Regions from separate parts of the Pseudomonas sp. H1_G08 genome, predicted to be linked through region 2. Evidence: riboswitches for the same ligand, from Rfam matches in the RefSeq annotation. Region 2 holds a riboswitch; the other holds the start of a gene.
The links. Region 2 has a riboswitch for cobalamin ahead of cobO (cob(I)yrinic acid a,c-diamide adenosyltransferase). Riboswitches for the same ligand answer to the same signal wherever they lie in the genome.

Region 1: it holds a riboswitch for cobalamin, as region 2 does, so the genes downstream of both, AB4N85_RS06970 (CbtB domain-containing protein) here and cobO (cob(I)yrinic acid a,c-diamide adenosyltransferase) in region 2, are expected to answer to the same signal.

The regions. Positions count from the first base shown of each region.
Region 1 is NZ_CP162822.1:1,533,432-1,544,596, reverse strand. It holds gene cobN (cobaltochelatase subunit CobN) at 1-2,356, opposite strand, end outside; gene cobW (cobalamin biosynthesis protein CobW) at 2,359-3,423, opposite strand; cobalamin riboswitch at 3,523-3,734, opposite strand; cobalamin riboswitch at 4,642-4,860, shown strand; gene AB4N85_RS06970 (CbtB domain-containing protein) at 4,984-5,181, shown strand; gene AB4N85_RS06965 (CbtA family protein) at 5,193-5,894, shown strand; gene AB4N85_RS06960 (cobalamin biosynthesis protein) at 5,891-6,304, shown strand; gene cobM (precorrin-4 C(11)-methyltransferase) at 6,383-7,129, shown strand; gene nfuA (Fe-S biogenesis protein NfuA) at 7,274-7,858, opposite strand; gene AB4N85_RS06945 (fatty acid cis/trans isomerase) at 7,962-10,256, opposite strand; gene metH (methionine synthase) at 10,412-11,165, shown strand, end outside.
Region 2 is NZ_CP162822.1:718,338-729,502, forward strand. It holds gene AB4N85_RS03320 (DUF3108 domain-containing protein) at 1-657, opposite strand, end outside; gene purN (phosphoribosylglycinamide formyltransferase) at 666-1,316, opposite strand; gene purM (phosphoribosylformylglycinamidine cyclo-ligase) at 1,316-2,374, opposite strand; gene AB4N85_RS03335 (DUF2066 domain-containing protein) at 2,748-3,806, shown strand; gene AB4N85_RS03340 (AI-2E family transporter) at 3,841-4,914, shown strand; gene hda (DnaA regulatory inactivator Hda) at 5,121-5,825, shown strand; gene AB4N85_RS03350 (C40 family peptidase) at 6,017-6,634, shown strand; gene AB4N85_RS03355 (C40 family peptidase) at 6,850-7,386, shown strand; gene AB4N85_RS03360 (PQQ-dependent sugar dehydrogenase) at 7,514-8,827, opposite strand; gene AB4N85_RS03365 (hypothetical protein) at 8,894-9,478, opposite strand; cobalamin riboswitch at 9,641-9,870, shown strand; gene cobO (cob(I)yrinic acid a,c-diamide adenosyltransferase) at 9,954-10,565, shown strand; gene AB4N85_RS03375 (cobyrinate a,c-diamide synthase) at 10,562-11,165, shown strand, end outside.

The sequences.
Region 1 (11,165 bases), 820 kb from region 2:
CTGCGGCAAACAATTCGAGGCGTTCGCGGGTGTCGCCGGCGGTGCGCCATACTTCTTCGCTGATGGCCTGCAACTCGGTCGGGCGCGGGCCGCTCCACGGCTCGGCCAATGCGCAATCCAGCGGATCAAAACCCAGTTCAAACGCTTTGGCCAGTGCTCGCAACACACTCGACTGCGCACCCTTTCCGTCACCGCGCGGGATGCGCAGCAACGCCAGCAAGGTGTCGATACGCAAGCGCCCGCTCGGCGATTCACCAAAAATGTGCAACCCATCGCGAATCTGCGATTCCTTCAGATCGCACAGATAAGTGTCCAGACGCGGCAACCAGATCGCCGCATCGGCATCGCTGTCCAGCGCGGCATCCAGTTGCAATTCGCGGTCGATTTGCGTGTCTCGTACCAATTGCAGAATGTCGCGCTGCAACTCGCGGGCACGGCGCGGATCAAGCAGTTGCGCCTCGTAATATTCGTCGGCCAGCAGCTCCAGATTGCGCAGCGGCCCGTAGGTTTCGGCGCGGGTCAGCGGTGGCATCAGGTGGTCGATGATCACTGCTTGCGTGCGCCGTTTGGCCTGGGCGCCCTCGCCCGGATCGTTGACGATAAACGGATAGATATTCGGCAACGGCCCGAGCAGCGCGTCGGGCCAGCAGCCTTCCGACAGCCCCACCCCTTTGCCCGGCAGCCATTCGAGATTACCGTGCTTGCCGACGTTAATCACGCCGTGGGCGCCGTAGGTGTTGCGCAACCAGAAATAGAACGCCAGATAGCCGTGCGGCGGGACCAGATCCGGGTCGTGATACACCGCGCTCGGATCGACCTGATAACCCCGCGCCGGCTGAATGCCGACAAAGGTCAGACCGAAACGCAGACCGGCGATCATCAGCCGGCCGTCGCGACACATCGGATCGTTGTGTGGCGATCCCCAACGCTCGAGTACCTCGGCGCGATTCGCCTGCGGCAGTGCATTGAACATTGCCAGGTAATCGTCCATCGTCAGGCTCTGCTGGCACGGGCGCAGGTCGAGACTGTCGAGGTCGTTGCTGACACCGCCGAGCAATTGCTGGATCAGCTCGGTGCCGCTATCGGGCAACTCGGCCGTGACCGGATAACCCTCTTCGCGCAAAGCGCGGAGGATGTTCAGCGCCGCCGCTGGCGTATCGAGGCCGACACCGTTGCCGATGCGGCCGTCGCGGGTCGGGTAGTTGGCGAGGATCAGCGCGATGCGTTTTTCGCCATTGGGCACCCGCCCCAGAGCAATCCAGCGCCGCGCCAGTTCGGCGACGAAATCCATGCGTTCAGGTTGGGCGCGATAACAGACCACATCGGACTGGCTGCGCTCGCTGCGCCAGGCCAGATCCTTGAAGCTGATCGGGCGGCTGATGATGCGTCCGTCAAGTTCGGGCAAAGCAATGTGCATCGCCAGATCGCGCGGCCCGAGGCCCTGCTCGCTGTCGCGCCAGCCAGGCTCGTTGTCCTGGGCGCAGATCGCTTGAATCACCGGGATGTTGCGGCGAAACGGGCGCAGATGCGGCGCCTCGGGACTCGATTGGGCAAAACCGGTGGTGTTGAGAATCACCCCCGCCTCGACTTCATCCAGCCAGTCCTCGACCACCGACAAGCAACCGGGTTCTTTCAGACTGGCCACCGCGATCGGCAGCGGATTGAGCCCGGCTGCCTGCAAACGCTGACAGAACACATCGATGAACGCCGTGTTCGCCGCCTGCAAATGCGAGCGATAAAACAACAACGCCGCCACCGGTTGATCGGGCAGCCATTCGGCTTGCCAGTCACTCAGGGCAGCGCTGTTTTTCTGTGGGTGATAAATCGCCGTGCGTGGCAGGGTTTGCGGCTCGTTCCACGGGTAATCGCGGGCGAACCATTGGTTGCCCAGGCAACGGAAGAAATCCAGCGCGTTACCCATGCCGCCCTGACGCAGGAATTGCCAGAATCGATCGCGCACTTCGGCGCTGGCCGTGCTCAAGTCGCTGAGTTCGGGGTCCGGGCGGTCATCGCCGGGCACCAGGATCAGTTGCACGCCGCGTTCGGACAACTCGACCAGCCGCTCGACACCGTAGCGCCAATAGGCGATGCCGCCGTGCAGTGAGATCAGAATGACCTTGGCGTGGCGCAGCACTTCGTCGACATACAGATCGACCGAGGCATGATTCTGCACCTGCATCGGGTTGGCCAGACGCAGGCTCGGATAGTCATCGGGCAGTTGCTGCGCAGCCTCCGCGAGCAGCGCCAGGCTGGAATCGCCGCTGCACAGGATCACCAGCTCGGCGGGGGTTTGTCCGAGATCGGCAATGTTGTCGTCCGAGACGAATCCGCCGGGCTGGGTCCTGAGCAGGTGCATGGCTAAACGCTGAGCGCAGCGCGCAATTGCGCTTCGAGTTGTGCCGCATCAAGCTCCTGACCGATGAGCACCAGACGCGTGACGCGCGCTTCGTCGGCGCCCCACTGGCGGTCGAAATGCTTGTCGAAACGCGTGCCCACGCCCTGGATCAGCAGACGCATTGGTTTGTTCGGGATGGCCGCGAAACCTTTGACGCGCAGGATGCCGTGCTGCACCACCAGTTGCGTCAGCGCGTCGAGCAGCAAGCTTTCGTCGGCTTGCGGCAATTCGATGGAGATCGAATCGAAGGCGTCGTGATCGTGGTCGTCGTCATCACCGTCATGGTGATGATCGTGGTGGCTGTGGCGGCTGTCGATATGTTCTTCAGAGCCGGCACCGAGACCGATCAGCACGTCCAGCGGCAGGCGGCCGTTGCTGGCTTCGATGATTTTCACTGCTGGCGGCAGCTCTTCGGCGACTTCAGCGCGTACGCGAGCCAGATCTTCCGGGCTGGTCTGGTCGGCTTTGTTGAGGATGACCAGGTCAGCGCTGGCCAGTTGATCGGCGAACAATTCGTGCAGCGGCGACTCGTGATCAAGGTTCGGATCGAGTTTGCGCTGGGCATCGACCTGATCCGGGAACGCAGCGAATGTGCCTGCGGCGACCGCCGGGCTATCGACCACGGTGATGACTGCGTCGACGGTGCAGGCACTGCGAATTTCCGGCCACTGGAAGGCTTGCACCAGCGGTTTTGGCAGGGCTAGGCCCGAGGTTTCAATAAGGATGTGGTCGAGATCGCCGCGACGGGCAACCAGCTCGCGCATCACCGGGAAGAATTCTTCCTGCACCGTGCAGCACAGGCAGCCGTTGGCCAGCTCATAAACGCGGCCGCTGGCCTCTTCTTCGGTGCAGCCGATGGTGCATTGCTTGAGGATTTCACCGTCGATGCCCAGCTCGCCAAACTCGTTGACGATCACCGCGATGCGCCGGCCCTGAGCGTTGTCGAGCATGTGCCGCAGCAGCGTGGTTTTGCCCGAACCGAGGAAACCGGTGACGATGGTGACGGGGAGTTTGGCCAGTGTTTTCATCGGTATGCCCTTTGGCAAGCGGCGGGCATACGGGACGAGAACCGGCAGCGCGCATGCACGCCGGAAGCATTCGCCACCGGATCACCCCGCCCGGTTGTAGTGAGAATCTGTGACGAGGCAGGTCTCCTGGCTGACGGCGTTCAGGCGTTGGGCCTGGCGTCCATTGCGCCTTCCCGCTGGCTCATCGGTTGAGCTGGCAGTGGCGTGGCAACGAACATCACCGTTCACAGTTGCGGGGGCAGCCGCGGCTTTGACCGCGTTCCCTTCTTAGCTTCGGCGAGTGCCGAAGAACCTCGAAAGCGCAAGGCTACGCATGGGTCCGTCGTGGGTCAATGGTCGGTGAGTCTGAAACTGGGGGTATATCCGTTGCTGCGGTAACGGCTTCTTATGGTTTCGCTCTTACAGCGAGTCCCTTTTTCAAACGCCGGAGTGCCGGCCCAGCAAAAAGGAACCAAAAGGCTTTGCCCCGGCGTACGGCCCGCTCGCTGGAGCTGGGGTACCTTCGTTACGGGACCGATCCGGGCGCAGCGGCTACGGTTTGCTTCGCTGCACCTCCTTCCGCTGTGTACGACTGCGTCGTACGGTCGCTGCGCTCCCACCCCCGGATCGATCCCGTAACGAAGCCTGCCGAAGGGGCGAAAGATCAAAAGCCAGAGCAAAAGCAAAGGCAAAAGCAAAAGATCGCAGCCTTCGGCAGCTCCTACAGTTGGATCGCGCACCAGCTCAAGAACAGGTCGGATGTCAGGCCGCCTTCGCGAGCAGGCTCGCTCCCACAAAAGCAAAAGCAAAAGCAAAGCAGCGCAGCTGCCCGCGGCGCAGCCGCCCCACTCAACAATGAGCGCAAGCTCGAGTGCTCTTGATCTTGATCCACCGGCGACGTCGGAAGGCTGAGTGGAGGGATTGATCCGGGCGTGGGAGCGCAGCGACCGTTCGACGAAGTCGAACACAGCGGAAGGAGGTGCAGCGAAGCAAACCGGAGCCGCTGCGCCCGGATCAGTCCCGGAGCGAAGGAACCCGAGCCTGCGAGGGCCGAACGTAGGAGCAAGCCTTTTTGGGTACTTTTTCGGCGTTTGGAAAAAGTGCCTCGCCGTAAAGGCGAAACCGTAATCAGCAACACCCGCAGCAACGGATATACACACAAAAACACCCGAAAAAAAGCCCCCCCCGCAGCAACGGATCCGCCCCCGGAAATTGACTAAAAACCCAAACCCATGTTCTCCTGCACACCTTGTTACGGGTGCCCTTCACAGGGTGAAACGGGAAACCGGTGAATCATGTGCTTTACTCAAAGCCATGTCAGTCCGGTGCTGCCCCCGCAACGGTAAGCGAGCGAAGCGTCAGATCCACTGTGCCCCGGCATGGGAAGGTGATGCTTGCAGGTCGGCGACCAGCCAACCCCTCGCGAGCCCGGAGACCGGCCCGCAACACCCAGCGCGCGCAAGCGCCGCTGAACACAAACAAACCCGCGGTGGGCGGGCGCTGTTCGAAATCCCTGCGTGCCCGGCCCGCAGGGATTTTCATGCGCTCTGTTTACCCGCTGACATTTCAGAGGGAAGCGCTATGTCGATCATCAGTAACACCGTCAGCCACACTGACCACATCTCCAGCAGCACCACACTCGGCCAACGCGTCGCCGCCGCCCTCTTCGCCTCGATCCTCGGTGCCAGCCTGGTCTGGTTCGCCGGTTTCTCGCACATCGAAGCGGTGCACAACGCCGCCCACGATACCCGCCACAGCGCCGCGTTCCCGTGCCACTGAGGCCTGCCGAAATGATCAAACGTATCGCGCAAACCGCAGGCTTCACCGGCTTGCTGGCCGCCCTGCTGCTGACCCTGCTGCAGAGTTTCTGGGTATCGCCACTGATTCTGCAGGCCGAAACCTTCGAGAAATCCGAACCGGTCGCGCAAGTCCACGAACACGCCGCCGGCACCGCCGCCCACAGCCATGATGGCGAAGCCTGGGAGCCGGAAGACGGCTGGCAGCGTGTGGTCTCGACCACTGGCGGTAATCTGGTGGTGGCAGTGGGTTTCGCCTTGATGCTCGCCGGCCTGTACACCTTGCGCGCGCCGACCAAGACCTCGCAAGGGCTGCTCTGGGGTCTGGCCGGTTACGCCACGTTCGTTCTCGCGCCGACCTTGGGCCTGCCACCTGAGTTGCCGGGCACAGCCGCCGCCGATCTGGCTTCGCGGCAGATCTGGTGGATCGGCACTGCCGCTTCGACCGCTGTCGGCCTGGCACTGATCGCTTTCAGCCGTCACTGGCTGATGAAGCTTCTTGGTGTAGCGATTCTCGCCGTGCCGCATGTGATCGGCGCGCCGCAACCGCAGGTGCATTCGATGCTCGCTCCAAAGGCACTGGAAACCCAGTTCAAAATCGCTTCGCAGCTGACCAACGTCGCGTTCTGGCTGGCCTTGGGCCTGATCAGTGCATGGTTGTTCCGCCGCAAAAGCGCAGGCCCATATCAGGCATGACCGATGACCGCGCAGCGCCGACCCTCGTGGTCGGCCTCGGCTGCCAGCGGGGCTGCCCGGCCAGTACGTTGCGTGCGTTACTCGATCAAGCGTTGCAGGCGCACCGCATCGAGCTGCGAGCGGTCAAGGCTTTGGCGAGTATCGACCTCAAGCGCGACGAACCGGGGTTGCTGGAACTGGCCACACAATTGAACCTGCCGCTGCAGTATTTCAACAGTGCCGAACTGGCGCCCTATCAGCAGCGCCTCAGCCATCAATCGCAGATCGCCTTTGAGCGCACCGGCTGCTACGGCGTGGCGGAAAGCGCCGCGCTGGCGCTCGCCGAGCAACTGATTCAGGCGCCGGCGAAACTGCTGATCCACCGGCAGAAATATGCGCAGGCCACGCTGGCATTGGCCGGCGCTGCATAAAATCCCGATAATCCCCGCCATCGATCATGAGCACGCTTCATCTGCAGTGTGCCTGCGCCTCTTCACAAGGATTCAACGATGACCGTCTACTTCATCGGCGCCGGCCCCGGCGACCCGGAACTCATCACCGTCAAAGGCCAACGGCTGATTCGCAGCTGCCCGGTGATTATCTACGCCGGTTCGCTGGTACCCGCAGCGGTGCTGGAAGGTCATCAGGCCGAAATCGTGGCCAATAGCGCTGAACTGCATCTGGAACAGATCATCGATCTGATCAGGACTGCCCATGCCCAAGGCCAGGATGTGGCCCGTGTGCATTCCGGAGACCCAAGTCTGTACGGCGCGATTGGTGAGCAGATCCGCTACTTGCGTGAGCTGAACATTCCTTTCGAGATCATTCCGGGCGTAACCGCGACGGCGGCATGCGCAGCGCTGCTGGGCGCCGAGTTGACCCTGCCGGACATTTCGCAAAGCGTGATCCTGACCCGTTACGCCGACAAGACCGCGATGCCCGCCGGCGAAGAACTGGCGAGCCTGGCGCAGCACGGCGCGACCATGGCCATTCATCTGGGGGTCAATCATCTGGAAAAGATACTGGTTGAACTGCTGCCGCATTACGGCGCGGACTGCCCGATTGCCGTTATTCACCGCGCGACATGGCCGGATCAGGACTGGGTGGTAGGTACATTGGCGGACATTGCCGCAAAGGTCGAGGCCAAAGGCTTTCGGCGTACGGCGCTGATCTTGGTTGGCAGGGTGCTGGGCAGCGAGGTGTTCAGCGAGTCTTCGTTGTATCGGGCCGGGCATGCGCATCTTTATCGCCCTTGAAGACGCCTTCGCGAGCAGGCTCGCTCCCACAGGTGATTGCATTTAATTGTGAGAGCGAGCCTGCTCGCGAATGGGGGCGGCAAAAGTTACCCATAAAAAAACGGCGCTCACGGGGCGCCGTTTTTCATGATCGCAGCGAACACCTTAGTAGTAGGCGTTTTCTTTCTGCGTGTGGTCGGTCACGTCGCGAACGCCCTTGAGCTCCGGAATGCGCTCGAGCAAGGTGCGCTCAATGCCTTCTTTCAAGGTTACGTCAGCCTGGCCGCAGCCCTGGCAACCGCCGCCGAACTGCAACACGGCAATGCCGTCCTCGACAACATCGATCAGGCTGACCTGACCGCCGTGACTGGCCAGCCCCGGGTTGATCTCGGTTTGCAGGTAATAGTTGATGCGCTCGTTGACCGGGCTGTCGGCGTTGACCATCGGCACCTTGGCGTTTGGCGCCTTGATGGTCAGCTGGCCGCCCATGCGGTCGGTGGCGTAATCAACGACCGCGTCATCAAGAAACGCTTCGCTGAAGGAATCGATGTAGGCGGTGAAGCTTTTCAGCCCCAGCGCGGTGTCTTCAGGCTTCTCTTCGCCCGGCTTGCAGTAGGCAATGCAGGTTTCGGCGTACTGGGTACCAGGCTGGGTAATGAAAACGCGGATGCCGATGCCCGGGGTGTTCTGCTTGGAGAGCAGATCGGCCAGGTAATCATGGGCGGCGTCAGTAATGGTAATAGCGGTCATAAAAACTCCTCGCAGGCGTGGGCGCAGTTTACGCCAATCGGCGCGGCTGACAAAGTCCTAGTATTTTTGTCGGGAAAGAATCTCGTAACACGCCTGCGAATCATCAAAGGTTCTCGTACCGATTCATATCCAGCACGCCCTCTTCCACCGGGTCGGTTTCGTGGATGTATTGGCTCAGATCGTGGAAATACAGCCAGAACTGCGGATGACTGCGCCGAATGCCCCAGCGTTCGACGATCTTTTCGAACCGACTGGCATCCCTGGCGTTTTCCATCGCATCGACAAACGCCGGCACCTGCTCGGCCGGTACGTTGAACATGAAGTTCGGGTAACTGCTGAGCACGCCCGGATAGATCGTCAGGGTGTCGAGCCCTGGCTGATAGCGCCGCGACTCACCGAGCAAAAACGCCACGTTGCTGTGGGCGCGGTTGCGCAGCAGGCTGTAGACCTCGCGCTTGCCGCTGGCGGTTTCAACGCGCAGCAAGGTCGCTTCGGGCAACTGGTCAATGACTTTCAGCCCTGCGGCCGGGCGCGAGGCCAGACGGCTCAGGGCCTGCTCGGCATTCTGCAACGCCGGATCGATATTCGGTCGCGAGCAATAAGCGCCGTCGCAGCGATTGATCGGGTCTGGCCGCGCGTTCAGATCACCGTAGCGCGCCAGCAACTGCATGGCGAAATCATGTTTCGGGTCTTTTTCGTCGAGCTTCAATGCGGTCGGTTTGTCGTCATCGATGGCCTCGTAATCGAGCCACATCTTGAACTGGCCGCCATCCTGGTACCAATCGTTGAGGTAGTCCTCGCGCGAGTCGGCGGGCATAAGGCGCAGGAAGTTCTGCTCCGCGCCGTTACGGATCAGGTCGAAATACAGACGGGTCTGCGCCTGATGGGAAACGTTGCCGAACACGTCGAAATTGACCGCGAGCTGGTAATAGGTGCGTTCCAGCAGCGGATAGTCGAACAGCCACATGGTTTGCGGCACCTCCCCGATCAGCCCCTTGGTTACCGAGGCGCTGTCGAAATGGCGGAAAATGCTCAGCAAGGCGTTGTCGTTGCCGGCCCACAGCGTCGACCAGCTCGGCGCCGGCAGATCGGCATAGCTGTCACGGCGCAGTGCCTCGTATTCGTTGCGCTTGTCGCGATAGTTGCGCCACAGACTCAGCACGCTGCCGACATCGTCGTTCTGCCCCGGCATCGCCAGCAGCGGCGTGGCCTGGCCGCGGTAGTTCGGGTCGGTGATATAGAGATCATGTTCCGGCGCCTGGAACAGCGCCCAGAAATTGTCGCGGATCACGTCGGTCGCGATCTGCCCACGGCACACCGGGCCGCGAATGAAGGTGCGGACGAAGTATTCAGCGTTATCGAGCATGAATTGATAGCGCGCCTGCGCCGGAATCGCCTCGAAGGTGGCAAACGGATTGGCGCGGCTTTGCGGCCCGTAACCCGGTAACGCGTTGACCTGCCAGTTGCCGCTGTAGAACAGGCTCTTGATCCGGGCCATTTTCGCCGCGCTCAGCGGATAAGTGATGTGCGTCTTGTGCACGATCACCCCTTGCACCGGCCACAAGCGGTAATACACCTGCGTGCCCGGGTCGTCGTTGGGGCGGCGAGTGGCGATCAGATCAATCGGCTGGCCGCTCGGCGTGCGCGAACGCACCCACTGGAAATAATGCCCCGGCTCGCCGTCCTTGAAATAGATGTGCGCCAGATACCAGTGCTCGAACAGCCAGCGCCCGACCAGACTTTGCCGAGCACCGGGAGCATTGAGCAGGTTCTCCCACTGCTGGATCTGCATGGCCTCTTTGGCAGTCGGCGCCAGGCTCTGCTCATCAATCGGCGCGCCAGACGCCAGCCAGCGCTGCAAGGTCTGGTATTGCTGGTCGGTCAGACCGGTGACGGCCAGCGGCATACCCTCTTTCGGGTGCGCGCCGGCATATCCGTCGAACTCCGCAGGCATTGCGCATAGATTGTTGCGATTGAGCCCAAGAACAATCTCTTCTGGCAGCTTGGCGTTCGGCGTCAGCGGCGTCTTGTGGCCGAGTTCAAGCATCCGCGCCATCAGCGCGGCCTGACTGCCCTGGGCGTCGAGTACCGAATAGAAGTCTTTCTGCTGCCAGGCGCGCTTGCCGAAGGCGTCGTAAAACAATCGCGTGGTCGGTGCAGCCTGGGTACGTTCGCCGTCATATACCGGCATCTTGCTCGCGCCACGGGCGGCGCCTTCGCCGCTGCCGAGATTGAGCTGACAGGCCGAGTCATAGCACGCATGGCAGGCTACGCACTTCTCGGTGAAGATCGGTTGGATGTCTCGGCTGTAGGAGATGGAAGAAGAAATGGCGGGATCTTGCGCCGCAACGCTCCCGCTCAGGACCAGCAACCATAAACTGATGAAGCGGTGCGGCATGCTGCTGATCTCGATGATAAAAAAAGGCTGCGATTCTACCGTTATGACGCTCGTACCAACATGAGCGATATTCATGCAAAAGCTGCACATGCTCCAAAAGCGCACAGGTTTGCTATGATCGCGCTCCTTCGTAATGGTCTTTCCGAGTAGTCCACATGTCCGATCGCAGCGTCCGCCTTCAAGCTCTCAAGCAAGCCCTCAAAGAGCGCATCCTGATTCTCGACGGCGGGATGGGCACGATGATCCAGAGCTACAAGCTCGAAGAACAGGATTATCGCGGCAAGCGCTTCGCGGACTGGCCGAGTGACGTCAAGGGCAACAACGACCTGCTGGTGATCACCCGTCCGGACGTGATCGGCGGTATCGAAAAAGCCTATCTGGACGCCGGCGCCGACATTCTCGAAACCAACACCTTCAACGCCACGCGCATTTCCATGGCCGATTACGGTATGGAAGAGCTGGCGTACGAGTTAAACGTAGAAGGCGCACGTCTGGCGCGCAAGATTGCCGACGCCAAGACCGCCGAAAACCCGGCCAAGCCGCGCTTCGTGGCCGGCGTGCTCGGCCCGACCAGCCGCACCTGCTCACTGTCGCCCGACGTCAACAACCCCGGCTACCGCAACGTCACCTTCGATGAGCTGGTGGAAAACTACACCGAAGCCACCAAAGGCCTGATCGAGGGCGGCGCCGATCTGATCCTGATCGAAACCATTTTCGACACCCTCAACGCCAAAGCGGCGATCTTCGCCGTTCAAGGTGTGTTCGAAGAGCTGCACCTCGAATTGCCGATCATGATTTCCGGGACCATCACCGACGCCTCCGGTCGAACCCTGTCCGGCCAGACCACCGAAGCGTTCTGGAACTCGGTAGCGCACGCCAAGCCGATTTCCGTAGGCCTGAACTGCGCCC
Region 2 (11,165 bases):
CTCCTTGCCGTCAGTCTCGACCTGTTGCAGGCGCACCAGCAGGTAATCCCAATCCTTGGCGAACCACAGCACGGTGATGCGCTTGCTTTGTGTCGGGTCGCGCACGCGCTCGACCTTGATCGCATCGATCTGGCCGGCCTTGGTGTCGACCTTTTCCGAACCCAGCACGCGGAAGTCGTAGGTATCGACTTCGCCATCATCAACCACCTGATAGCTCATGCTTTTCTTGCCGGCGGCAACGTCGTGCTGCAGCGCCAGTTGATAGGTCGACTTGTCGACCATGCCGCGGTTCAGCGGGATCTTCACCGCGTCGCCACGGTCGGTGCCGGTCACCAGTTTATTGGCCCAGTCGAAGTCCAGATCAGCTTTCTTCGCTTTGCCCAGACCACCGCGTTCAAAGTGGTAGGACTGTGGCAGCAGGGTGTCCTTGTCCAGCTTCAGGGTGCTTTCTTCAGTCAGGCTGGCGATCATCATCGAGGCCTTGAAGCTGAGCTTCCAGACGCCGTCGGCTTCCTTGGTCAGGCTGCGTTCGGCGGTGCCGCTCATGGGCAGCTGCTTCCAGTCGGCGGTGTAGCTGGCGGAGAACGGTTGAAGGTCCGCTGCCTGCGCGAAGGGCAGGGCGAGCAGAGCGCAAGCGAAGAGCAGGGCGCGACGCATAATATCTCCTAGTGTCGAATCAAGTGGCCGCTGGCGGCGAGTGGCTGACCGTCGAGTAAAGCACCCTGGTCACCGAGTGTCAGCCTGCCTTCGGCAAACCAGCGTACTGCCATCGGATAGATCAGGTGTTCCTGGGCGTGGACTCGTTGCGCCAGACTCTGCGGCGTGTCGTGCAACTCTACCGGTAATACTGCTTGTACGACCAGTGGTCCGCCATCGAGTTCCTCGGTGACGAAGTGCACGGAGCAGCCATGTTCCGTATCGCCGGCCTCCAGCGCGCGCTGATGAGTGTGTAACCCTTTGTATTTGGGCAGCAGCGACGGATGGATGTTGAGCAGGCGACCCTGGTAGTGACGCACGAAATCAGCGCTGAGAATGCGCATGAAGCCGGCCAGCACCACGAGTTCGGGGTTGAATTGGTCGATCAGTTCGATCAGCGCGGCATCGAAGGCCTCGCGGCCCTCGAATGCCTTGTGATCCAGCGAGCGGGTGGCGATACCCGCGTCGCGGGCGCGTTGCAGGCCGTAGGCGTCGGCGCGGTTGGAAATCACCGCAGCGATGCGGACCGGGCTGTCGCCGGTCCGCGTGCTGTCGATCAGAGCCTGCAAGTTACTGCCGGTGCCGGACAACAGCACCACGACATCACAGGACTTTGGCATCAGTGAGCCTTGAGGTTCTTCAGCTCGACCTGCGCAGCGCCTTCGGCGGCCACGGCGATCTGACCGATGACCCAAGGCTGCTCGCCGGCGTCACGCAGAGTGTTCAGGGCCACTTCGACGTGCTCCTGAGCCACGCAGATGACCATGCCGACGCCGCAGTTCAATACGCGGTGCATCTCGGTTTCATCAACGTTGCCTTTCTCCTGCAGCCAGTCGAATACGGCCGGGCGAGTCCAGCTGGCCACGTCAACCACTGCTTGCGCGCCTTTTGGCAGTACGCGCGGAATGTTGTCGAGCAGGCCGCCACCGGTGATGTGGGCCATGGCCTTCACAGCGCCAGTGTCCTTGATCAGCTTGAGCAGTGGCTTGACGTAGATGCGGGTCGGGGCCATCAGCAGGCCGGTCAGCGGTTTGCCGTCGAGCTGGGTGTTTTCGATGTCGGCGCCGGAGACTTCGATGATCTTGCGGATCAGCGAGTAGCCGTTGGAGTGCGGGCCGGACGATGGCAGGGCGATCAGGGCGTCACCGGTGGCGACTTTCGAGCCGTCGATGATTTCCGCTTTTTCCACGACGCCGACGCAGAAGCCGGCCAGGTCGTAGTCTTCGCCTTCGTACATGCCTGGCATTTCAGCGGTTTCGCCGCCGACCAGCGAGCAACCCGACAGTTCGCAACCAGCGCCGATGCCGGTGACAACCTGGGCAGCGGTGTCGACGTTCAGTTTGCCGGTGGCGTAGTAGTCGAGGAAGAACAGCGGCTCGGCGCCGCACACCACCAGATCGTTGACGCACATGGCGACCAGGTCGATGCCGATGCTGTCGTGCTTGTTCAGGTTCAGCGCCAGACGCAGCTTGGTGCCGACGCCGTCGGTGCCGGAGACCAGCACTGGCTGCTTGTAGCCGGCCGGGATTTCGCAGAGGGCGCCGAAACCGCCCAGACCGCCCATGACTTCCGGGCGCGCAGTGCGCTTGGCGACGCTCTTGATGCGTTCGACCAATGCTTCACCGGCGTCGATGTCTACACCGGCGTCCTTGTAGCTCAGGGAGGGTTGCTTGCTCATGATCCAGGCCTTTAGGGGAGGGGATTCAGGGGGTAACGACCGAGTTCAGCGGGAACATCGAACTCGATGGGCGATCGCCTCACGCGAGTTTCGAGGGGCCCGGCTGTTGCCGGTCTGCGAAGGCGCGCGATTTTATCAGGCTTGAGGGGCAGCGGCCATCCTCGCACCGACGGGCAGGGCCATATCGGCGGAAATTTTTTGCAATCGCAGGGTATGACTGCCTGTATAAGGTGTGGCGATTAACCGTCTATCGTTAGGACTGTGCAAAAACTTACCGCCACCGTGTGAATGTTTTGCAAGAGGTGGGGGTCACAGCCTTGCTCAAACGGTTCACGCGGCGTGTTCCAGCCGCTCCTGTCGACGGGAATTTTCCATGCGTTTTTGTAAATTGTTATTTGTAGGCTGCCTGACGCTGGTCAGCCTGGCGAGCCATGCCGAAAACCTCAAAGGCCTGTATCAGGTGCGTCAGCCGGTCAACGGCCAGGCGCCGGAAGAGCGCGATCGCGCCACGCAGGCAGCGCTCGATACCCTGGTGCTGCGCCTGACCGGCGACCCGAAAGCCGCGCAGAACCCGGGGCTGGCGCCGATCCGCAAGGACCCGCAGCAGATCATCAGCCAGTTCGGTTTCGATGCCGGGCCACCGGAAGTGCTGAAAGTCGATTTCGATCCGGCAACCACCGAGCAGGCCTTGCGCCGGGCCGGGTTGCCGGTGTGGGGCACCAGTCGGCCGTCGATCCTCGGCTGGTGGCTGAACGATTCAACTGAAGGTGCGAGCCTGGTCGGTGACGGTCAAACCGCAGCCTCAGCATTGCGCACGGCCGCACAACATCGCGGTTTGCCACTGCGCTTGCCGCTGGCTGATCTCAGCGAGCAATTGGTTGCCACCGCACCCGCGCTGGAAAGCGCTGACCCCGCGCCCTTGCGCAGTGCTTCGGAGCGCTACAACGCCGACGCCTTGCTGGCGGTGCACGCGCGCGAAGAGGCCGGGCAGTGGCAGGCAAAATGGCGCTTGTGGCTCGGTGATCAGAAAGAGGCCGGCAGCGTGCAGGGCGCCGATCGGGTTGCGGTTGCCGATGCGGTGATGCTGGCGGTGGCCGAGCGTCTGGCGCCGCGATTTGTCGCCAAACCCGGCGCATCGGGTCAGCAGACCCTGGAAGTGCAGGGCATGAATCTGGAGCATTATGCGGCGCTGCTGCGGTTACTCGAACCCTTCGGCGTGCGTCTGCAAAGCGTGCAGGGCGATCGGATCGTCTATCGGGTCAATGGCAGCGCCGATCAGTTGCGCGCGCAATTGTCGCTGGCGAAGTTGCAGGAGCTGCCGGCCGAAGCGCCGGCCCCGGTGGCGTCTGCCCAGCCAGCGGCGGATGGTACGCCTGCGGTTGCAGCGCCAGCCCCGGCAGCGGCGGCACCGTCGTTGCGGTTTCGCTGGTAAGTCTTTCCTTATATAGAAGCATCAGGAGTGGTAAATGGCCGATACGCGGCGTTGGTTCTGGCTCGGTGGGGTAGTCCTGCTTTGCGCGTTTGTATGGTTGCTGCATCCGATCCTCACGCCGTTTCTGGTCGCATTGTTGCTGGCTTATCTGTTCGATCCGCTGGTGGATCGTCTGGAACGGCTCGGGCTGTCGCGAACTTGGGGCGTGATTGCCGTGTTTGCCTTGTTCACGCTGATCGTCACCGCGTTGCTGCTGGTGCTGGTGCCGATGCTCGCCAAGCAGTTGCTGCGTCTGTACGAGCTGGCGCCGCAGATGCTCGACTGGTTGCAGCACACCGCTGTGCCGTGGGCGCAAGCGAAACTGGGGCTGTCGGACGGCTTCTGGAAGTTCGATAAAGTCAAAGCTGCGATCAGCGAGCACATGGGCCAGACCACCGACATCGTCGGCGTGGTGCTGAGTCAGGCGACGGCCTCGAGCCTGGCGCTGATCGGCTGGTTGGCGAATCTGGTGCTGATTCCGGTGGTGAGCTTCTATCTGCTGCGCGACTGGGACGTGATGATGGGCAAGATCCGCAGCCTGTTGCCCCGTGATCGCGAAGAGCGCGTGGTTGCGCTGGCGGGGGAGTGCCACGAAGTGCTCGGCGCGTTTGTGCGCGGGCAGTTGCTGGTGATGGTTGCGCTGGGCGTAATCTACGCCGCCGGCCTGATGATCGTCGGTCTGGAGCTGGGGCTGTTGATCGGCTTGATTGCCGGGCTCGCGGCGATTGTGCCGTACATGGGTTTTGTCATCGGCATCGGTGCGGCATTGATCGCCGGATTGTTCCAGTTCGGGGGCGATCTGTACCCGATGGTCGGGATCGTTGCAGTGTTCATGGTCGGTCAGGCACTGGAAGGCATGGTGCTGACGCCGCTGCTGGTCGGGGACCGCATCGGCTTGCACCCGGTGGCGGTGATCTTCGCGATCCTCGCTGGCGGCGAGCTGTTCGGTTTCACCGGCGTGCTGCTGGCGTTGCCGGTGGCGGCGGTGATCATGGTGCTGGTGCGTCATGTCCACGACTTGTATAAGGATTCCGGGATCTACAGCGGCGTTGACGAACCTGAGTTGTGATGGCGCGGGCCGCCCGGCGCTTGGCCGGGCTGGTCCGTTTCGTTCGAGCGAGGGCGCCAGAGAATCTGTCATCAAACCGCTGCGTCAACGCAAACCTTTGATTTTGCTTGGGGTCTGTCGCATTGTGCGCTCAGCCTCACGGGTATAAACTTCGCCAACTTTACACAGAGGCCACTAACGGTTCCTTTGAGAACTGTTCAGTCAGCATGAAACCGATTCAGCTGCCCCTAGGTGTGCGTCTGCGTGACGACGCCACCTTCATCAACTACTACCCAGGCGCCAATGCCGCTGCACTCGGCTATGTCGAGCGTCTCTGCGAAGCCGACGCCGGGTGGACGGAGAGCCTGATCTACCTGTGGGGCAAGCACGGCGTCGGGCGCACGCATCTGTTGCAGGCCGCGTGCCTGCGCTTCGAGCAGATGGGCGAACCGGCGGTGTATCTGCCGCTGGCCGAGTTGATGGACCGCGGCGTGGAAATCCTCGACAACCTTGAGCAGTACGAACTGGTCTGTCTGGATGACTTGCAGGTGATTGCCGGCAAGGCCGACTGGGAAGAGGCGATGTTTCATCTGTTCAATCGTCTGCGTGACAGCGGCCGACGCCTGCTGATCGCCGCGTCCACTTCGCCGCGCGAATTGCCAGTGAAGCTGGCCGACCTGAAATCGCGCCTGACCCTGGCGCTGATCTTCCAGATGCGCCCGCTCTCCGATGAAGACAAATTGCGTGCGTTGCAATTGCGCGCATCCCGTCGCGGTCTGCACCTGACCGATGAAGTCGGGCACTTCATTCTCACTCGCGGCACGCGGAGCATGAGCGCGCTGTTCGATCTCCTCGAGCAGCTTGATCAGGCGTCCCTGCAAGCGCAACGCAAGCTGACCATTCCCTTCCTCAAGGAAACTCTTGGCTGGTAGTAGTGGGCTTTTGCCAGCTTTCAGGCGCCAGAAAACCTCCGTGCCTGCGGCGATTGAGCGGCCTGGCGGATTAAGCGCTTAGATGTAAACGCGAAACCGGGAAGTCACATAAAGTTCGATTGAATTTGCAAATGAGGACGATAGCGGGCATAGTCTCGGCTTCTTTACAACTATCAGCCACGGTCGTGCCCATGCTAAAGCGCTTCGCACCCCTCGTGCCTTTCGCACTCGTTACCCTGTTATTCGGTTGTGCTGCTCATTCTCCGGTTCAAGAGCCGCCGCAACAGGTCAAGAATTCTGCTACCGCCCAGTCTTCCGTTATTTACCAGGAAGAGCTGGACACCGAAAAAGAACTCAACCAGTTCAACGGCAGCAAGCCTTATCAGCTTCCTGTACTGGCTGACAGCATCCTCGAACGCGGCATGTCCCTGATCGGTACTCGTTACCGTTTCGGCGGTACCTCTGAAGCCGGTTTCGATTGCAGCGGTTTCATCGGTTACCTGTTCCGTGAAGAGGCGGGCATGAACCTGCCGCGCTCCACTCGCGAAATGATCAACGTTGATGCGCCGCTGGTTTCGCGCAGCAACCTTGAGCCGGGTGATCTGCTGTTCTTCGCCACCAATGGTCGTCGCGGTCGTGTCAGTCACGCCGGGATCTACCTGGGTGACAACCAGTTCATTCACTCCAGCAGTCGTCGCAGCGGCGGTGTTCGCATCGACAGCCTGGGTGACAGCTACTGGAGCAAGACTTTCATCGAAGCCAAGCGTGCACTCGCCATGGCGCCGACCGTGGTCACCGCTCGCAAGTAACCTGCATGTCGCTGCGTTCGCGGCGACAAAACGGCACGGCAACGGAGTAGACCTAAACTTTACAAGGTGAAGTTAAAGTCTTACTTGAAGTTTGCCGCGTAGCCGCTAGAATCCTGAATCTATATTGATGGCAAACCGCCTGCGTGATGACGCAGGCGGTTTTGTTTCTGTCCATTCGGCAGAGAAAGCCGCAGCCAGATCAGGATGTTCTGCTTATGACGATGTCGGCCCGCCTCACCTTGATCCTTTGCGCCGCGCTGCTCAGCGCCTGCGCCAGCCGTACACCGCCGCCAGCCCCCGTGGTTCGCGCGCCGATCGTGTTCGCTCCCTCCCAGGCTTTTTCCCCCGTTGCTGAAGACGTGCTGTTCCGCGCCCTCGGCCTGGTTGGCACGCCGTATCGCTGGGGCGGCAACACGCCAGATTCGGGCTTTGATTGCAGTGGTCTGATCGGGTTTGTCTACCGCGACGCGGCGGGAATTTCGCTGCCACGCTCGACCCGCGAAATGATCGTCATGCAGGCGCCGAATGTCGGCAAGGAAGGCTTGCAAACCGGCGACCTGATTTTCTTCGCCACCAATGGCGGCTCGCAGGTCAGTCATGCGGGGATTTACGTCGGCGAGGGTCGCTTCGTGCATGCACCGGCCACTGGCGGCACGGTCAAGCTCGACAGTCTGTCGAAAGCGTATTGGCAGAAGGCGTATCTGAGCGCCAAGCGGGTGTTGCAGCCGGGGCAGCTGGCGCATAACCCCTAGTGCGTATGCATAACTAAATGTGGGAGCGAGCCTGCTCGCGAAGGCGGAGTGTCAGTTGACAATGATTTAACTGATAAACCGCTTTCGCGAGCAGGCTCGCTCCCACATTTTTTGCTTCGCGCTTAACTTACTTGCTGGCAGAAACGCGCCACACCTTGTTGCCCACATCATCCGCCACCAGCAAGCCACCTTGCTGATCGATGACCACGCCAACTGGGCGGCCCAGCGCATTGTCGTCCTTGTCGAGGAAACCGGTCAGCACATCCACCGGCTGCCCGGTCGGTTTGCCGCCAGTGAACGGTACGAAAATCACCTTGTAGCCACTGTGCGGTTTGCGGTTCCACGAGCCGTGTTGGCCAATGAATGCGCCTTCCTTGAATTGCGCCGGCAAGCGGTTGCCCTCGGCGAAGGTCAGGCCCAGCGAAGCGGTGTGCGGACCGACCGCGTAATCCGGAGCGATGGCCTTGGCCACCAGATCAGGATTCTGCGGTTTGACCCGCACATCGACGTGCTGGCCGTAGTAGCTGAACGGCCAGCCATAGAAGCCGCCGTCCTTGACCGAGGTGATGTAGTCCGGCACCAGATCGCTGCCGATTTCGTCACGCTCGTTGACTGCTGTCCACAATGCGCCGCTGGTAGGTTCCCAGGCGAGGCCGTTGGGGTTGCGGATACCCGAGGCGAAGATCCGGTGATTGCCGGTCGCACGATCCACTTCCCAGATCGCCGCGCGGCCTTCTTCCTGATCCAGACCGTTTTCGCCGACGTTACTGTTCGAGCCGACGGTGACGTAGAGCTTGTTGCCGTCCTTGCTGGCGATGACGTTTTTGGTCCAGTGGTGATTCAGCGTGCCGCCGGGCAAGTCGACGACTTTGATCGGTTGGGTCTTGATCTCGGTGGCGCCCGGCTCGTAGTTGAAGCGCAGCAGGCGGTCGGTGTCGGCAACGTACAAATCGTTGCCGACCAGCGTCATGCCAAACGGCGAATTGAGGTTCTGCAGGAACACCGTGCGGGTTTCTGCGACGCCGTCGTGGTCGGCATCACGCAGCAGGGTGATGCGGTTCGGGCTGGGCACGCCGGCGCCGGCCTTGCCCATGACTTTCTTCATCACCCAGCCACGAATGCCTTTGCTGTCATCGGGCTTGGGCGGCGCATTGGTCTCCGCCACCAGCACATCGCCGTTGGGCAGCACGTAGAGCCAGCGCGGGTGATCAAGGCCTTCGGCAAACGCGGCGACCTGGGTGCCGGCCGCTGCGGTCGGTTTCGCGCCGTCCGGCCAGCCCACCGCCGGGGCGATGTTGACTGTCGGGATCAGCGTCTTGTTCGGTTCGGGCAGTTTCGGTGACGGGCCGGTGCCGTCGGAGACTTGCAGGCTGGAGGTTTCACCGCAGGCGGCGAGCCCGCCAGCGACGGCGATGATAAGAGCGAGTTGGGCCTTGCGCATTGCTGATCTTCCCTATGAATGCATTCCTAAACATAGAGGAGGGCGCAGGCCCGATGGTTCAACTGCTCAACCGCGGGCTTCCTTGAACAGCATGGCGATGCCCGGATGATAGTTGCCCGCGTCGCTGTGCAATTTGCGATAGGCGTAGGGGAAATACCAGGCCACGGCGCAGGTGTGTTCCTTTTGCAGGTCGTCGACCATGTCCTGCAATTCTTCGGGGCTGGCGCTGTGCTGAGGTTTTTGCGGAGCAACAAAGAGGCAGCCGAGCTTGAGATCGCTGGCGTAGCTGATGCGCTTGGCATCAGCGGTGACGTCGAGCAGTGCCTGGGTCAGGTTGAGGTTGTTGACCCGTGGCCAGCGTTGCGTGGCCTGAATGAACGCGCGGTCTTCGGCGCCGGCAATCAGCAGGTCGGCGCGAGCATTGCGTTCGCCTTCTTCGTTCTGTTTGCGCGTGGCCGTGTCGTTCAGCGTGACCATTTCATCCATCCACGCCGCTGCCGCGAGCAGGCCGAGATTGGCTTTCTCGTCGTGCCAATATGGCGTGTCGTTGTCGCCGCGAACGGTGTTGTAGCGATCGATACAGTCAAACCAGCGTTCCAGCACCGGGCGCAGGAATTCCAGGCGCGGGTTGCTGATGATCATGCCTTGCATCGTCGTCATCCTTATTGTTGTAGTGGGCTTTTCGGGAAAAGCATGGCTCTTTGATATCACTTGTCGCAGTCTGGCACAAGATTGCCGCTGCACAATGGATCAGCGGCAGTTATTCGCGCGCAAAGCGCCTCTTCAATTGACGCTCCACCCCCAACCCTCTAACCTTCGCCGCTTGTTTCAGGTGCTCTGTGGCCCCGCGTCGACAGAGTGAAACAGGGAAGCCGGTGAGGGTGGTCTTCAAGCGAAGCCACGACGATCCCGGCGCTGCCCCCGCAACGGTAAATGAGTGAAAACTGCGCCTTGAGCCACTGCCTCGAAAGAAGCGGGAAGGCGCGCAGTCCGGCGAAACGCCGCTCATGAGCCCGGAGACCGGCCTGATCCATCTCAGCGGCATCACGGTGGGCGATGCCAGGCTTTTTGCCGTCTATTCTTGTGCCTGCCCGCCGTTATCCAGCCTCAACGGAGAGCTCCCCCCATGACTGATTCCCCCGAGCGTGACGAACGCCATCTGGCGCGCATGCAGCGCAAGAAAGCCGTGATCGACGAACGCATCGCCAGCTCGCCCGACGAATGTGGCCTGGTGTTGGTGCTGACCGGCAATGGCAAAGGCAAGAGCAGCTCGGCGTTCGGCATGCTCGCCCGCGCGATGGGCCACGGCATGCAGTGCGGCGTTGTGCAGTTCATCAAAGGCCGCAACAGCACAGGCGAAGAATTGTTTTTCCGCCGCTTCCCCGAGCAGGTGCGTTTCCACGTCATGGGCGAAGGCTTCACCTGGGAAACCCAGGATCGTCAGCGCGACATCGCCGCTGCGACCGCCGCTTGGGAAGTCTCGCGCGAATTGTTGCGCGACCCTTCGATCGGTCTGGTAGTGCTCGATGAGTTGAACATCGCCCTCAAGCACGGCTACCTCGATCTCGATCAGGTGCTCAGCGATTTGCAAGCGCGCCCGCCGATGCAGCACGTGGTGGTCACCGGTCGCGGCGCCAAGCCGGAAATGATCGAGATGGGCGACACGGTTACCGAGATGGGCATGCTCAAGCACGCCTTTCAGGCCGGGATCAAAGCGCAGAAAGGCGTCGAACTTTGAAGCAACCACGTCACTGCCCGGCGGTGTTGATCGCCGCGCCGGCCTCCGGTCAGGGCAAGACCACCGTCACCGCCGCACTCGCCCGTTTGCATCGCAACCAAGGGCGCAAGGTGCGCGTGTTCAAATGCGGTCCGGACTTTCTCGACCCGATGATCCTCGAGCGCGCGAGCGGTGCGCCGGTGTATCAACTGGACATGTGGATGGTCGGCGAGCAGGAAAGTCGCCGGCTGTTGTGGGAAGCCGCCGCCGAGGCTGACCTGATTCTGATCGAGGGCGTGATGGGCCTTTTCGACGGCACGCCATCCAGCGCTGATCTGGCGCGCCACTTCGGTGTGCCGGTGCTCGGCGTGATCGATGGCACCGCCATGGCGCAGACCTTTGGCGCCTTGGCGCTGGGCCTGGCCAAGTATCAGCCGGACTTGCCGTTCGCTGGCGTGCTGGCCAACCGCGTCGGCACCTTGCGCCATGCGCAATTACTCGAAGGCAGCCTCACCGAAGGTCTGCGCTGGTACGGTGCGCTGTCCCGCGAAACCGGTATCGAATTGCCGAGCCGCCACCTCGGCCTGGTTCAGGCCAGCGAATTGAATGATCTGGATCTGC